One region of the Citrobacter sp. VF227 genome, then DNA from elsewhere that is predicted to be linked to it. Evidence: riboswitches for the same ligand, from Rfam matches in the RefSeq annotation. Region 1 holds a riboswitch; the other holds the start of a gene.

Region 1 (7,539 bases):
TAACATCCGCTTCCACCTCTTCATCGCGTTTATCTTTGATACGCAACTGGATCGTGCGCACGCCCGCCTCCAGTAGACGCTCAATCCATGCCACGCTATCCACCACCGGATAAAGCCCGAGGCGGAACGGCACGGTCGGGAAATCAGGCTGGTACATTACGCCTCCTCTTTTTTAAGGTAGATTTCGCCGCCTTTGGCGCGGAAGTTTTCCGACATATCCGCCATCCCCAATTCAATGGTTTGCGCGGCGGCATAATCACGCACTTCCTGGCTGATTTTCATCGAGCAGAACTTCGGCCCGCACATGGAGCAGAAGTGGGCGACCTTACCGGACTCCTGCGGCAGGGTTTCATCGTGATAAGCGCGGGCGGTGAACGGGTCGAGCGCGAGGTTAAACTGATCTTCCCAGCGGAATTCGAAGCGTGCTTTCGACATCGCGTTATCGCGGATCTGCGCGCCCGGATGCCCTTTGGCGAGGTCAGCGGCGTGAGCGGCGATCTTGTAGGTGATCAGCCCCTGTTTCACATCTTCTTTGTTCGGTAAACCGAGATGTTCTTTTGGTGTGACGTAGCACAGCATCGCGCAGCCAAACCAGCCGATCATCGCCGCGCCAATGCCGGAGGTGAAGTGGTCATAGCCCGGCGCGATGTCGGTGGTGAGCGGCCCTAAGGTGTAGAACGGCGCCTCGTGGCAGTGTTCCAGTTCTTCGGTCATGTTGCGCTGGATCATCTGCATCGGTACATGCCCTGGGCCTTCGATCATCACCTGCACGTCGTATTCCCAGGCGATTTTGGTCAGCTCGCCCAGCGTATGCAGTTCGGCGAACTGCGCTTCGTCGTTGGCATCCTGAATCGAACCCGGACGCAGACCATCGCCAAGAGAGAGTGAAACGTCGTAGGCGGCGCAGATTTCGCAAATCTCACGGAAATGTTCAAACAGGAAGTTCTCTTTGTGATGGGAGAGGCACCATTTCGCCATGATTGAGCCGCCGCGCGAGACAATTCCGGTCAGGCGTTTAGCGGTCATCGGCACGTAGCGCAGCAGCACGCCCGCGTGAATGGTGAAGTAGTCGACGCCCTGTTCGGCTTGTTCCAGCAACGTATCGCGGAATGCTTCCCAGGTGAGATCTTCGGCGATCCCATTGACCTTCTCCAGCGCCTGGTAGATCGGTACGGTGCCTATCGGCACCGGGCTATTACGCAGGATCCACTCGCGGGTTTCGTGAATATAGCGACCGGTGGAGAGGTCCATCACCGTATCTGCTCCCCAGCGGGTTGACCATACCAGCTTTTCGACCTCTTCTTCGATAGAGGAGGTGACCGCCGAGTTACCGATGTTGGCGTTCACCTTTACCAAGAAGTTGCGGCCGATGATCATCGGCTCGGATTCCGGGTGGTTGATGTTAGCAGGAATAATCGCCCGGCCTGCAGCGACTTCATCACGCACGAATTCCGGAGTGATATTTTCCGGCAGGCGAGCGCCAAAGTTCATCCCCGGATGCTGGTGGCGCAGCACTTCACTACGAATACGCTCGCGCCCCATGTTTTCACGGATAGCGATAAACTCCATTTCCGGCGTGATAATCCCCTGACGGGCGTAATGCAGTTGGGTCACGCGCTTACCGGTTTTGGCGCGCTTTGGCGTCAGCAGGCCGCTGAAACGTAGCTCGTCCAGGCCATCGTCGGCCAGGCGCTCTTTGGTGTAAGCGGAGCTACGGTCGTCTAATTCTTCGCTATCGTTACGCGCCACAATCCACGGCTGGCGCAGTTTCGCCAGCCCCAGCTGGACGTTAATCGCCACGTCAGGATCGCCATACGGCCCGGAGGTGTCGTACACCGGTACGGCTTCGTTATCTTCAAATTGCGGATTGTCTTTGCTGCCGCCAATCAGCGTCGGGCTAAGTTGGATTTCGCGCATAGGGACGCGGATATCCGCCTGCGAGCCGGTGATGTAGATGCGTTTTGAGTTCGGAAAGGCGGTCCCTTCCAGGGTATCGATAAAGTGTTGGGCTTGAGCGCGCTGTTCGCGGCGTGATGGTTTAGTAGTGGCAGACATAGCTCATTCCAAATAAAAGTAAGGATATGGCTTGTCAGACGACGGATGAAGCAAGAGATAAGCTCGCCCGGGGGCGATGCTATTGCAGATTGACTCTTGTTCCCTTCGCAGGTTTTAACCTGATCAGGTTCCGCGGATCCCGAATTAACGGTCTCAGCCTTTTCCACTCATGCTGTTGTGGAAAATAAGCACTCCGACAAGAAGTAACCTCAGTAAAGAGGTAATGAATGTAAATTACGCGTTAATGCGACAAATCTCAAGCAGGACGTTTGAGAGTGCCACTCTCGTGCATCGCATCAAATACCAGCATGATCAGCTTATCTTCGAGTACGAACCTGGCTTCCAGCGCCTCGCCGATATCTGATAAAGCCTGTTGAAATTCAAGGAAGTTATCATGATCAATGGCGGTCTCCAGACTGGTGTCATAGTAGTCCATGATCTGTTGTGTGTTGGCTTCCAGCAGCGGCCAAATTTTTGTCGCTTTTAAAAGCTGCCCGTTCCCTTCCAATTTATGGAGAATACGTTCATAAATACTGAAGTGTCCGGTGGAGAGGTAATCGACCAGGCTCTGACAAAAATCATCCAGCGCCTTTTCATTGAGCCGCATGTACGATTCTTTGCCAGGCTTAATGCCAACCAGATTGTAGTAAGCCACGAGCAGGTGCTTACGTACATGTAGCCAGCGATCAACCAGTTTATTACTTCCTCCGACGTGCTCCGTCAGGCTTTCCAGCTGGTTTAACATGATTGACTCCGCAAGATGGTGTTTAAGAACTGCTCACCCGTAAATGTAAAAATAATGTAAACAACATGCCTGTGAAGCAAAGGTTGCGCAAGAGATATGGATCGTATAATTGAAAAATTAGATAGCGGCTGGTGGATTGTCAGTCATGAGCAAAAGTTATGGTTGCCGCATGGTGAACTGCCTCACGGTGACGCGGCACGTTTTGATCTGACCGGGCAGCGCGCACTTTCTATCGGCGAATGGGAAGGGGAAACGGTCTGGCTGGTGCAGCAGCAACGTCGACACGATATGGGGTCGGTGCGCCAGGTTATAGACCAGGATGTTGGCCTGTTTCAACTGGCCGGACGCGGCGTACAGCTGGCTGAGTTTTACCGCTCGCATAAATTCTGCGGCTACTGTGGGCACACGATGCACCCGAGTAAAACGGAATGGGCGATGCTGTGCAGCCACTGCCGGGAACGCTACTACCCGCAAATTGCTCCCTGCATTATCGTCGCTATCCGCCGTGACGACGCTATCTTGCTTGCCCAACATGTTCGCCATCGCAACGGCGTGCATACCGTGCTGGCGGGCTTTGTCGAAGTGGGTGAGACCCTTGAACAGGCGGTGGCGCGTGAAGTCATGGAAGAGAGCGGCATTAAGGTTAAAAACCTGCGCTATGTCACTTCTCAGCCGTGGCCGTTCCCACAGTCTTTGATGACCGCATTTATGGCAGAGTATGATAGCGGGGAGATTGTTATCGACCCGAAAGAACTGCTGGAGGCGAACTGGTATCGCTACGATAATTTACCGCTGCTTCCCCCGCCAGGCACCGTCGCGCGTCGATTGATTGAAGACACTGTGGCAATGTGTCGGGCTGAGTACGAGTAAATAACGAGTGATGATACACTGATGGACTGACGCAATAAGGAACTGCAAAAATGACCGAACTGAAGAACGATCGTTATCTGCGTGCGCTGCTGCGCCAGCCCGTTGATGTCACTCCGGTATGGATGATGCGCCAGGCGGGCCGCTATCTACCGGAATATAAAGCCACGCGCGCCGAGGCGGGCGATTTTATGGCGCTGTGCAAAAATGCCGAGCTGGCCTGCGAAGTCACGCTGCAGCCGCTGCGTCGTTATAAGCTTGATGCCGCGATCCTCTTCTCGGATATCCTGACGATTCCGGATGCGATGGGGCTTGGGCTGTATTTTGAAGCCGGAGAAGGTCCACGTTTTACCTCACCGATTACCAGCAAGGCTGATGTCGACAAACTGCCGATCCCGGACCCGGAAGATGGGCTGGGTTATGTGATGAATGCGGTGCGCACGATTCGGCGTGAACTGAAAGGCGAAGTGCCGCTGATCGGCTTCTCCGGTAGCCCGTGGACGCTGGCGACCTATATGGTCGAAGGCGGTAGCAGCAAGGCCTTCACCGTGATTAAAAAGATGATGTATGCCGATCCAAAAGCGCTGCATCTGCTGCTGGATAAGCTGGCGAAGAGCGTCACGCTGTACCTGAACGCGCAGATCAAAGCGGGCGCGCAGTCGGTGATGATTTTCGATACCTGGGGCGGTGTGCTGACCGGTCGCGACTATCAGCAGTTCTCCCTGTACTACATGCACAAAATCGTCGATGGTCTGCTGCGCGAGAACGACGGTCGTCGTGTACCGGTGACGCTGTTCACCAAAGGCGGCGGTCAGTGGCTGGAAGCGATGGCAGAAACCGGCTGTGATGCGTTAGGCCTCGACTGGACCACTGATATTGCCGACGCGCGTCGTCGTGTGGGTCATAAAGTGGCGCTGCAGGGCAATATGGATCCATCCATGCTGTATGCGCCGCCAGCCCGCATCGAAGAAGAAGTGGCGACAATTCTGGCCGGATTTGGTCAGGGTGAAGGCCATGTCTTTAACCTGGGCCATGGCATTCATCAGGATGTACCGCCAGAACATGCGGGTGTCTTTGTCGAGGCGGTACATCGCCTGTCGGCGCAGTACCACCGCTAATGGATCTCGCGTCGCTGCGCGCGCAGCAGCTTGAACTGGCCTCTTCGGTGATCCGCGAGGATCGCCTGCAGAACGATCCGCCGGCTCTGATCGGCGGGGCGGACGTAGGGTTTGAGCAGGGCGGCGAAGTGACGCGGGCCGCAATGGTCTTACTGAAATACCCGACGCTGGAACTGGTTGAATACAAGGTGGCGCGAATCGCCACCACCATGCCTTACATTCCAGGCTTTCTCTCCTTTCGTGAAACGCCCGCGTTGATGGCTGCCTGGCAGTTGCTCTCGCACAAGCCCGATCTGCTGTTCGTTGACGGTCACGGTATCTCTCACCCGCGTCGCCTGGGCGTAGCCAGCCATTTTGGTCTGCTGGTGGATGTCCCGACGATTGGCGTGGCGAAAAAACGGTTATGCGGCAAGTTTGAGCCGCTCGCTGCCGAACCCGGAGCGCTAGCGCCGTTGCTGGATAAAGACGAACAGCTGGCGTGGGTCTGGCGCAGCAAAGCACGCTGTAACCCGTTGTTTATCTCTACGGGTCATCGCGTGAGCCTGGACCGCGCGTTGGCATGGGTTCAACGCTGTATGAACGGCTATCGTCTGCCGGAACCAACACGCTGGGCAGATGCGGCCGCATCTGAACGCCTGGCTTTTACGCGGCTTGCAGCAAAAACGCCCCATATCGGGTAAACTGCCGCTAATTTCCGTATTTGAGAACTCATCATGTTACAAAACCCGATTCATCTGCGTCTGGAGAAGCTGGAAAGCTGGCAGCATGTTACGTTTATGGCCTGTCTGTGCGAGCGCATGTACCCAAACTACGCTATGTTCTGCAAGCAAACCGAATTTGGCGATGGTCAGATTTATCGCCGAATTCTGGATCTTATTTGGGAAGCGTTGACGGTGAAAGACGCGAAAATCAATTTCGATAGTCAGTTGGAAAAGTTTGAAGAGGCCATTCCTTCTGCAGATGATTACGATCTGTACGGCGTGTACCCGGCGATCGATGCCTGTGTGGCATTAAGCGAACTGATGCATTCGCGTCTGAGTGGTGAAACGCTGGAACACGCAATTGAAGTCAGTAAGGCTTCTATTACCACCGTCGCGATGCTGGAAATGACGCAAGCTGGTCGCGAAATGACCGATGAAGAGCTCAAAGAGAACCCGGCCGTTGAGCAAGAATGGGATATTCAGTGGGAAATATTCCGACTTTTAGCCGATTGTGAAGAACGCGATATTGAGCTGATAAAAGGGCTTCGTGCAGACCTGCGCGAGGCTGGCGAGAGCAATATTGGTATAAATTTTCAGCAATGACACCACAAAACGTGATTTAACGCCTGATTTGTCATGCCTGAAGGCTTCCCATCTGCCCCCGGTCTGGTCTACATTTGGGGGGCGAAAAAAAGTGGCTATCGGTGCGTGTATGCAGGAGAGTGCTTTTCTGGCATTTCCGTCGCACTCGATGCTTAGCAAGCGATAAACACATTGTAAGGATAACTTATGAACAAGACTCAACTGATTGATGTAATTGCAGACAAAGCAGAACTGTCTAAAACACAGGCTAAAGCTGCTCTGGAATCCACTCTGGCTGCTATTACTGAGTCTCTGAAAGAAGGCGATGCTGTACAACTGGTTGGTTTCGGTACCTTCAAAGTGAACCACCGTGCTGAGCGTACTGGCCGCAACCCGCAGACCGGTAAAGAAATCAAAATTGCCGCAGCTAACGTACCGGCATTTGTTTCTGGTAAAGCACTGAAAGACGCGGTTAAGTAATTCGCGTGGCAGTGAACAGTTTTATCGAAGGGGCGGTTTCGCCCCTTTTGTCCATCTGGCGTCACTCGCTTTGGCTTTCAGGTGTTCTGTTACTGTCTGCCTGTAGTCGCCACTCTGAGCTTCCTCCGTTCACAGCCAGCGGCTATGTTGGCGATCAGGGGGCGGTACGCATTTGGCGTAAAGATTCCAGCGACGATGTTCACTTGCTCTCGGTATTTAGTCCGTGGCGTAAAGGTGATACCACCACCAGTGAATATCGCTGGCAGGGTGATACGCTCTCTTTGATAGAACTCAACACCTACAGTAAACCCCAAGAACATGTCCGTATACGCTTCGATGACCGGGGTGAGCTGAGTTTCATGCAGCGTGAAGTCGACGGTCTTAAGCAGCAGCTTTCCAGCGATCAAATCGCGCTTTACCGCTATCGAGCCGATCAAATCCGCCAGACAAGCGATGCGTTGCGTCAGGGACGGGTGATACTGCATCAGGGACGCTGGCATGCGAATCACACGGTTACGACCTGTGAAGGTGAGACGCTGAAACCCGATCTGGAATCGTGGGCGATAAACCATATTGAGCGCCGCCAGAGCCATTCATCCGTCGAGGTGAGTGTGGCATGGCTGGAAGCGCCCGAAGGGTCGCAGCTACTGCTGGTCGCTAATGAAGATTTTTGTCGCTGGCAGCCTACAGCCAAAACCTTCTGATAATCTGCCATCAGGTAATACTGTTACCAGTGGCCCATTCCCATATGGCCGCCGCCGCGATGGTTACCGCCACCGCCGCATCCACCGTAACCCATTCCCGCTCCGCGAGGCACGCCTGCCTGCGCCATGGCGACATCGCGTTTAACACGCTGCTCATCCAGGGACTGATTCAACGCTTCCATCTCTTTTGCCACGGCGTTAATTTTTGCCGTGTCTGGCGAGCTGGCTGTTAACAACGCGTTGTACTCATAACGTTTGGAGGTCAACTGTTGGCGCAATGCGCTGGT
Region 2 (7,539 bases), on a different contig from region 1:
CGATCATGATCGCCATTATTGCCGTGCTGTTTATGATTTTCTTTCGCGAATCAGATGGAGAAATCACCGCCATTACGGTGGATGATCGCGATGTAGCATTGAAACAAGGGGAAGTAAAATGAAAGCAGAACGTATTCTCGGAGCTCTTTATGGGCAGGCGTTAGGGGATGCGATGGGCATGCCATCGGAACTGTGGCCAAGAACCCGGGTTAAAGCCCATTTCGGTTGGATCGACATTTTTTTGCCTGGTCCGGCTGAAAATAATGCCGCCTGCTACTTTAACCAGGCAGAGTTTACTGATGATACGTCTATGGCACTGTGCCTGGCAGATGCCCTGCTTGAGTGCGATGGAGAGATTGTACCCGATGTTATTGGCCGCAATATTCTGGCCTGGGCAGAGCGTTTTGATGCCTTTAATAAAAACGTGCTCGGCCCGACCTCAAAAATTGCACTCAAAGCCATTCGCGACGGCAAACTTGTCGCCGAACTGGAGAATAATGGTGTGACCAACGGGGCGGCAATGCGCGTTTCACCGCTGGGTTGCCTGCTGCCCGCCCGCTGTCTTGATGCGTTTATTGATGATGTAGCATTGGCCTCCAGCCCGACGCATAAATCGGATCTGGCGGTGGCCGGTGCGGTCGTGGTCGCATGGGCGGTATCACGCGCCATTGATGGCGAAAAATGGTCAGAGATTGTCGACGCGCTGCCTGCCATTGCCCGGCATGCCCAGCAAAAAAGGATCACCACCTTTAGCGCCTCGCTCTCGGCACGCCTTGAGCTGGCACTGAAAATCGTCCGTAATGCCGACGGCATTGAGTCCGCCTGCGAGCAGCTGTATCAGGTGGTGGGAGCCGGAACCAGCACCATTGAATCCGTGCCTTGCGCCATCGCCATGGTCGAACTGGCGCAGACCGATCCCAACCGCTGCGCCATTCTGTGTGCGAATCTGGGGGGCGATACTGACACCATCGGGGCGATGGCAACCGCCATTTGTGGCGCGCTGCACGGCATAAACGCGATTAACCCGGTCTTGAAACATGAGCTCGATGCGGTAAATCAGCTGGACTTTATGCGCTACGCCAGCGGATTACTGCGACTGCGCGAGCAACGGGAGGCGCTATGAGCACCACGCGTCTGCAACAACTTCTCCCACAGTTACGCACACAGCGGCCGGTGACGGTGGTAGGCGCGGCGGTGATTGATGTCATTGCCGATGCGTATGCCCTTCCCTGGCGCGGATGTGACATTGAACTCAAACAGCAAGGGGTGAACGTTGGCGGCTGTGCGCTCAATATTGCCGTAGCGCTCAAACGTTTAGGTATCGACGCCAGTAATGCGTTACCGCTGGGTCAGGGGGTATGGGCCGATATTATCCGCAACCGGATGGCAAAAGAGGGACTGCAAAGTTTAATCGACAATGCTGAAGGCGATAACGGCTGGTGCCTGGCACTAGTGGAGCCTGATGGTGAACGTACCTTTATGTCCTTTAGCGGCGTTGAGAATCAATGGAATGCAGACTGGCTGGCGCAGCTTGATATCCCTCGCCACAGCCTGGTTTATCTTTCGGGCTATCAGTTAGCCTCTGGATGCGGTGAACTGCTGGTGCAGTGGCTGGAAGGTCTGGATGAAGTGATGCCATTTATCGATTTTGGACCACGTATAGGTGACATTTCCGAGGCCTTGATGACCCGCATTATGGCCTGCCGCCCGCTGGTATCACTCAATCGTCAGGAGGCGGAGATTGCCGCCGAGCGGTTTGCATTGAGTCAGGATGTAGAAGGTTTTGGCGCAGAGTGGGTACGACGTTTCGCCGCGCCGGTGGTGGTCCGTCACGATAAAGACGGTGCGTGGTATTTCAGCGCGCAGACATCCGGTTGCGTACCGGCATTTGCGACGACGGTTGTTGATACCATTGGTGCAGGTGACAGCCATGCTGGCGGCATGCTGGCCGGGCTGGCATCTGGCTGGACGCTGGCGGAAGCCGTACTGCTGGGTAACGCGGTAGCGTCCTGGGTAGTCGGGCATCGCGGCGGCGATTGCGCACCCTCGCGCGAGGCGCTACTCCTCGCACACAAAGACGTATAGATCGCTTCGACAGTAGCTGATGCTGTATTCAATGGGCCGTTGCTGTTGGTCAAGCGCTACCTGCTTGATCACCAGTACCGGCACTTTGCTGTCCATTTGGATATGTGCCTGGAACTCTGCGTCAGGCATTCGGGCGCTGACGCGTGAGCGCGTGCGCTGCGGGAAGATATGCTGGCTGCGAAAATAGTCATACAGTGAAACGCCGATGGCATCGACATCATGGATTAGATGGACAGGAACCCATGATTCTTCAATAGAAACCGCGTCTTCATCTACATAGCGAATGCGCTTGAGCAGAAAGACGTCACTCCCTACGGCAACCGCCAGATGCTGGGCCACCTCTTCCGGGCAGGGCACAATGCGCTTGTTGACCCACAACGTATCTGGTTTTTTACCGCGCAACACCACCTGCTGGGAAAAACCACGCGCCTCTTTGAGCGAATACTCGAAAATGTTGTTGATCTGTGTCCCATAACCACGGGCACGCGTCACTACGCCTTCTTCTTCCAGGGCCTGCATCGCCTTACGCACCGTAATTCGCGAAACGCCGGTCAACTGACTGAGATCGCGCTCGCCCGGCAGGATATTCCCATGCTCCAGAACCCCGCTGCGCACAGCGTTTTTCACCGTTTGGGCAAACTTCAGATACAGCGGTGTGTTATCAGCCGCTGAAATGCGCTCATTCAGTTGCGCGATAAGCTGGGTATGCGCTTGTTCCATTTATCTTTTCCTGCAGCCGTTTCTGCAGCCAGTATACCGATTACCACCACGCGTGGAAATGATGTACCGGACCTATTCCCTCGCCAACTTCCAGGGTGTCGGCTTGCGCCAGCGCAGCTGAAAGCCACAGCTTTGCCTCCTGTACTGTTTCTGCCCAGTTATCATGACGTGGGCGCAGCGCCGCCAGCGCCGCCGAGAGCGTACAACCGGTGCCATGAGTATTTTTGGTCATCACCCTTGGCGCGGTAAAACGCTGTTCACCCTCACGGGTAAAGAGCCAGTCCGGGCTTTGCACATCATCGAGATGTCCCCCTTTCATTAACACCGCCTCACAGCCCAGCGCCCGTAGCGCCCTTCCCTGCTCTAACATCTCCTGCTCAGTTTGCGCATGCGATGCCCCGAGAAGTGCCGCGGCTTCGGGTAAATTTGGTGTGATAATCGAGACCTGTGGCAGCAAACGGGTACGCAGCGTTTCTACCGCAGAAGGAGATAACAGCGGATCGCCGCTTTTCGCCAGCATCACCGTATCCAGCACCACATTTCGCACTCGATGACGACGCAAACGTTCGGCAACCGCTTCAACAATATCAGTCTCCGCCAGCATACCAATTTTGGTTGTGTCGATACGTACATCACTAAACACCGAGTCCAGTTGTGCAGCAACAAAGTCAGGTTCAATGCGATACACCGACTGCACCCCGCGCGTATTTTGTGCCACCAACGCGGTAATAACCGAGCAGCCGTAAGCGCCAAGCGCCGAGAAGGTTTTTAAATCGGCCTGAATACCTGCGCCACCGCTTGGATCGGTTCCTGCGATCGTTAATGCGTTAATCCGTTTCATGCTTGCTCCTGGGCGGTCAGGTTATAGAGGGCGTCGATAAATGCCGGAACAAAACTTCCCGGTCCGGTTGATTGTTCTGTAGCTATTTGTCCGGCCTGTTTCATCCAGCTGCAGGCTGAAGCGACGTTATCAAGTCTGTCACCACGCAAAGCACAACTGGCCGCAACAACCGCCGACAGCGCACATCCGGTACCCACCACTCGGGTCATCAACGGGTCACCGCCGTTCACGCAGACGGTACGCTGACCATCGGTAACGTAGTCAACTTCGCCGGTAACCACGACAACGGTCCCAACCTGACGCGCCAGCGCCTGCGCAGCCGGGAGGGCTACCGCTGGTGTATCAGTCGTGTCTACACCGCGCCCTCCACCGTTCATCCCCGCCAGCGCAAGGATTTCCGAGGCATTACCGCGAATAGCGGCGGGCTGTAGCGCCAGTAAATCCAGACAGAAGCGACGACGAAACGCCAGTGCGCCTACGGCAACGGGATCGAGCGTCCAGGGAGTATTAGCCCGCAGCGCCTGTTCGACCGCCGCGCGCATGGCAATGGCGCGGCTCTCGGTCAGCGTACCCACGTTAATTAGCAGCGCACTGGCGATAGCCGCAAACTGGCTGGCTTCTTCAGGTTCGATCACCATCGCTGGTGATGCGCCAAGTGCGAGTAACGTATTGGCCGTAAAGCTTTGCACAACCTCGTTGGTCATACAGTGTGTGAGTGGGGAAAGCGTTCTAAATTGATGTAAGGTGTGGGCCGCAAGCGCGCGGCAGTGCAGGTCAGGCTGCATGGTTCAGCTCCTGCCCGCGCGAAGAAGGGACACGAGCAGTGTCAGACTTCCCTACGCTGGCATTATCCAGATCAGGTGGTACGGGTATTTCTCAGCCTTCACCAGGAAGGGCACCCCGAGTCGTTTGGTTACATTTCTCTTAATTTTTGTCAGCTTAGGTTAAGTTGCTCGCCGATGCAAGTTTACCGGTGGTGACGTCACTTATACACGCTGTACCCCACCGAGTACCCCATTTTGTACCTCATACCAATTAAGGAATAGCTCCCAACTTCATTTTGAAACACTAATAGTTGCTCGATTTATTTGGAACCAAGAATCCAACATTGTAATGTTTAAAAACAACTGTATCTGATGGGGAAAATATAAACCAGTATAGTTTGGAGAACTTTTTATATATAGCAAGGCAACGGATGTGATAAGTGATTTATAAAAGCACTTATCTTTACTCTATTTCATTGACAGAAAATGAAACGAATTAATTCTATGTGCTACAATGTGTAGTGCAGAAAAAAACTCTATGTTAACAACAAAAAAAAATACAAGGTGATTTATATGAAAATGAAAGAATATTATGAAGAGATTTCTCTATTAAAATTTAAAGAATTAGAAGATGAACATGATTATATGGTAGCCACAGGTGATTTCCTAACAGAGTTATCAAACATAGCCGATCATTGTGAAAGGAATAAGTTTCAAATTAACAAAGAGCAGAACAAGCAATACAAACCCTCTTATCAACAGGTCACATCTCAATCATTAAATACCTCAGCCAGCTAATTTTTGCATAGAAGATAGCAAAGTGAAATTTACGATGCTTTCGAAAGTAATTACGATACTGACTGTAGTTTTTGAGGCGGTAAAACTGCTTATTTCACTTGTTTTTAAACATTCTTTTTCAGTTGTCGCAACTCAAAAACACTAATAACTAAAACAACGAAAGGCCAGACACTGGAATGGCTGACCTTTCTACATTAATCAATATGGAGCGTGTACAAATGATTAATTCTACACCTATTTATAACAAGTTTAAGTATATCGACGCCCCTTGTGGCTCTGGTAAAACATATCAATTATGTGAGAATATCAATAATAGTACTGAAAAATATATTTTAGTACAGAACACTCAAGAGCTTATTAAGCAGACGGCAAAACAAATCAATAATTGCGAGTATATTATTACTGATACGGTACAAAAAGATGAAAGTGTTATTAGTTCAGTCATTGAATTTCTTTCATCTGGAAGTAATAAAACATTAATCATAACAGATAAAACATTTTTCAAAATCCCTCGTGAATTGTTAGCTAACTGGAATATTTATATTGACGACGTTACTAATTTTCACTCTTTTCAGAACATAAATGAAAGTAGTGCTAAAATAAAAGATTTTATCCGTAATGATTTAATCTACAAAGTACAGTCATTAGATGATAAAAATATGTATATTGCGGCCGAAAGAAATCCAGAAGTAAAGGGCGATATAGTAAAGAACATTTTAAATAAACTTTCAGCATTGAATGATAATGATCTTTTTATAATGAATAATGAGTACTTTACCGATGCGGAAAAGGAACAGCTTAATATCACAGCATGGAAAGATCTCAATAAGTACAAATATATATCAATTACCTTTCTTGGTGCTAATTTCGAAAACTCACTGATCTATAAAGGCAATAAAGAACTCTTTGAACGTACTGAACTTGAAGGATTATTAACACGAAAAACAGCTCTCGAAGACAGGTTAAAGGTTTATTACTTTTCAAAAAATCACAAACTATCAAGGACATGGAAAACTAACAACCCTGATAAAGTACAAAGAATATACTCATATATTGATGAAAAACTTGAGGGACAGGATTTCTACTGGACTAAGAACAAAAGCGATTCTCAGAGCCTTAAGAACGGCACAGAGATAAGCCCGGATGCCAGAGGATTTAACCAGTACAGGCACCTTGATACGTGCGTTTGGTTGGCCTGTATGCGTCCCTCTGAAACAGAAGCTAAACAGTGTGAATTGTTCTTTGAGATTGACGGCGAGGCGATACACATCGCAAGGGAGTACGAAAGTTTACACCAGTTCGTACTACGAGGAATTTCAAGGGATTTTGACAGTACTGAAACACAGACTGTTTATGTTTTTGATGAATGGCAAGCCAGATCTCTTACAGACAATATTGAGTACATAGATCTCGGTATTGATGATGACGAACAAGGGCAGAGAGGCAGACCGCAAGGCTCAATGAACAAGGAAAAGCGTTTCACTCTTGATGACACTAAAGCAACACGTTTCAGACGCTGGAAAGACAACAACCCAGGACTTGAGTTAGAAGCGTTCAGGGCGTTTCTTACCAGTTCTACCAACGCAGATCTCAGTACTGAGGAAAGGGCAGCTATGTACGAGAAGTACGAAAAAGCAGCAAAAAAGAAAGAGAAATAGCTCTGCTTCCCTGTCAGAAACACCATCATAAAACCAATAAATGTCTGAAAAATAATACCTTATAATATCTATAGGTAATAAATTTCCGACATCACAACGAGCAAAAGCGAATTAACTACCTGAAAGCAGGAGCGGCGAAGCAAGCGAACTGTTTCGGGTAGTTAGTGAGAGTGCTCACGCAGTGAGTGCTTGATAGTTATCCCATTGTTTATATAGATAAAACATTTAAACAGCACCCGCTTTGCGTGTACTGTTCGCTGGATTCGGTTCTACTGCTTCGTTCCTTTCAGTCACTGGCAGAGCGAACCAATCGCGTTTTTTGTTCTGTCAGTAAGTACATAACTGATTGTTATTTAATTACTTATTGTACTAATAATTCCTTTGAGTACTTAGTGGGGTATCTGCTGTTTCAGCTACTGTAAAAGCCCTGTCAGTACTGACCAGAGCGAAGCGACCCCGATCCGAGCTGTCCCCCTTCATGATGGTGTTTCGGACAAAACGCACAGGAAGCCTCTGAATGCGATGTTCATTACTGACACACATGAATGTCCAAAACCCTACAAAACGTCGTAGCGACGCTTTAAGTGCGTTTGCGAGATGGAATCGTCAGTACTCCCTGTATTGAAATCAGCTACATAACCCCTTTCATGGATGGCGAATCCGCTTGATCGAT

Evidence for each region. A riboswitch is a leader RNA that binds a small molecule or an ion and turns the genes downstream of it on or off. The one in region 1 is predicted to bind thiamine pyrophosphate.
Region 2: another riboswitch for thiamine pyrophosphate. It lies ahead of thiM (hydroxyethylthiazole kinase); the one in region 1 lies ahead of thiC (phosphomethylpyrimidine synthase ThiC).

Annotation. Positions count from the first base shown of each region.
Region 1 is NZ_JBRFVF010000015.1:6,532-14,070, reverse strand. Features, by position in the region: gene thiE (thiamine phosphate synthase) at 1-157, opposite strand, end outside; gene thiC (phosphomethylpyrimidine synthase ThiC) at 157-2,055, opposite strand; TPP riboswitch at 2,139-2,261, opposite strand; gene rsd (sigma D regulator) at 2,312-2,800, opposite strand; gene nudC (NAD(+) diphosphatase) at 2,897-3,670, shown strand; gene hemE (uroporphyrinogen decarboxylase) at 3,721-4,785, shown strand; gene nfi (deoxyribonuclease V) at 4,785-5,465, shown strand; gene ACU8YC_RS23575 (YjaG family protein) at 5,499-6,089, shown strand; gene hupA (nucleoid-associated protein HU-alpha) at 6,276-6,548, shown strand; gene ACU8YC_RS23565 (DUF1481 domain-containing protein) at 6,560-7,252, shown strand; gene zraP (zinc resistance sensor/chaperone ZraP) at 7,276-7,539, opposite strand, start outside.
Region 2 is NZ_JBRFVF010000001.1:1,072,950-1,080,488, forward strand. Features, by position in the region: gene ACU8YC_RS05335 (nucleoside permease) at 1-122, shown strand, start outside; gene ACU8YC_RS05340 (ADP-ribosylglycohydrolase family protein) at 119-1,123, shown strand; gene ACU8YC_RS05345 (PfkB family carbohydrate kinase) at 1,120-2,085, shown strand; gene ACU8YC_RS05350 (GntR family transcriptional regulator) at 2,059-2,805, opposite strand; gene thiD (bifunctional hydroxymethylpyrimidine kinase/phosphomethylpyrimidine kinase) at 2,846-3,646, opposite strand; gene thiM (hydroxyethylthiazole kinase) at 3,643-4,431, opposite strand; TPP riboswitch at 4,463-4,559, opposite strand; gene ACU8YC_RS05365 (hypothetical protein) at 4,984-5,208, shown strand; gene ACU8YC_RS05370 (type III restriction endonuclease subunit R) at 5,427-6,866, shown strand.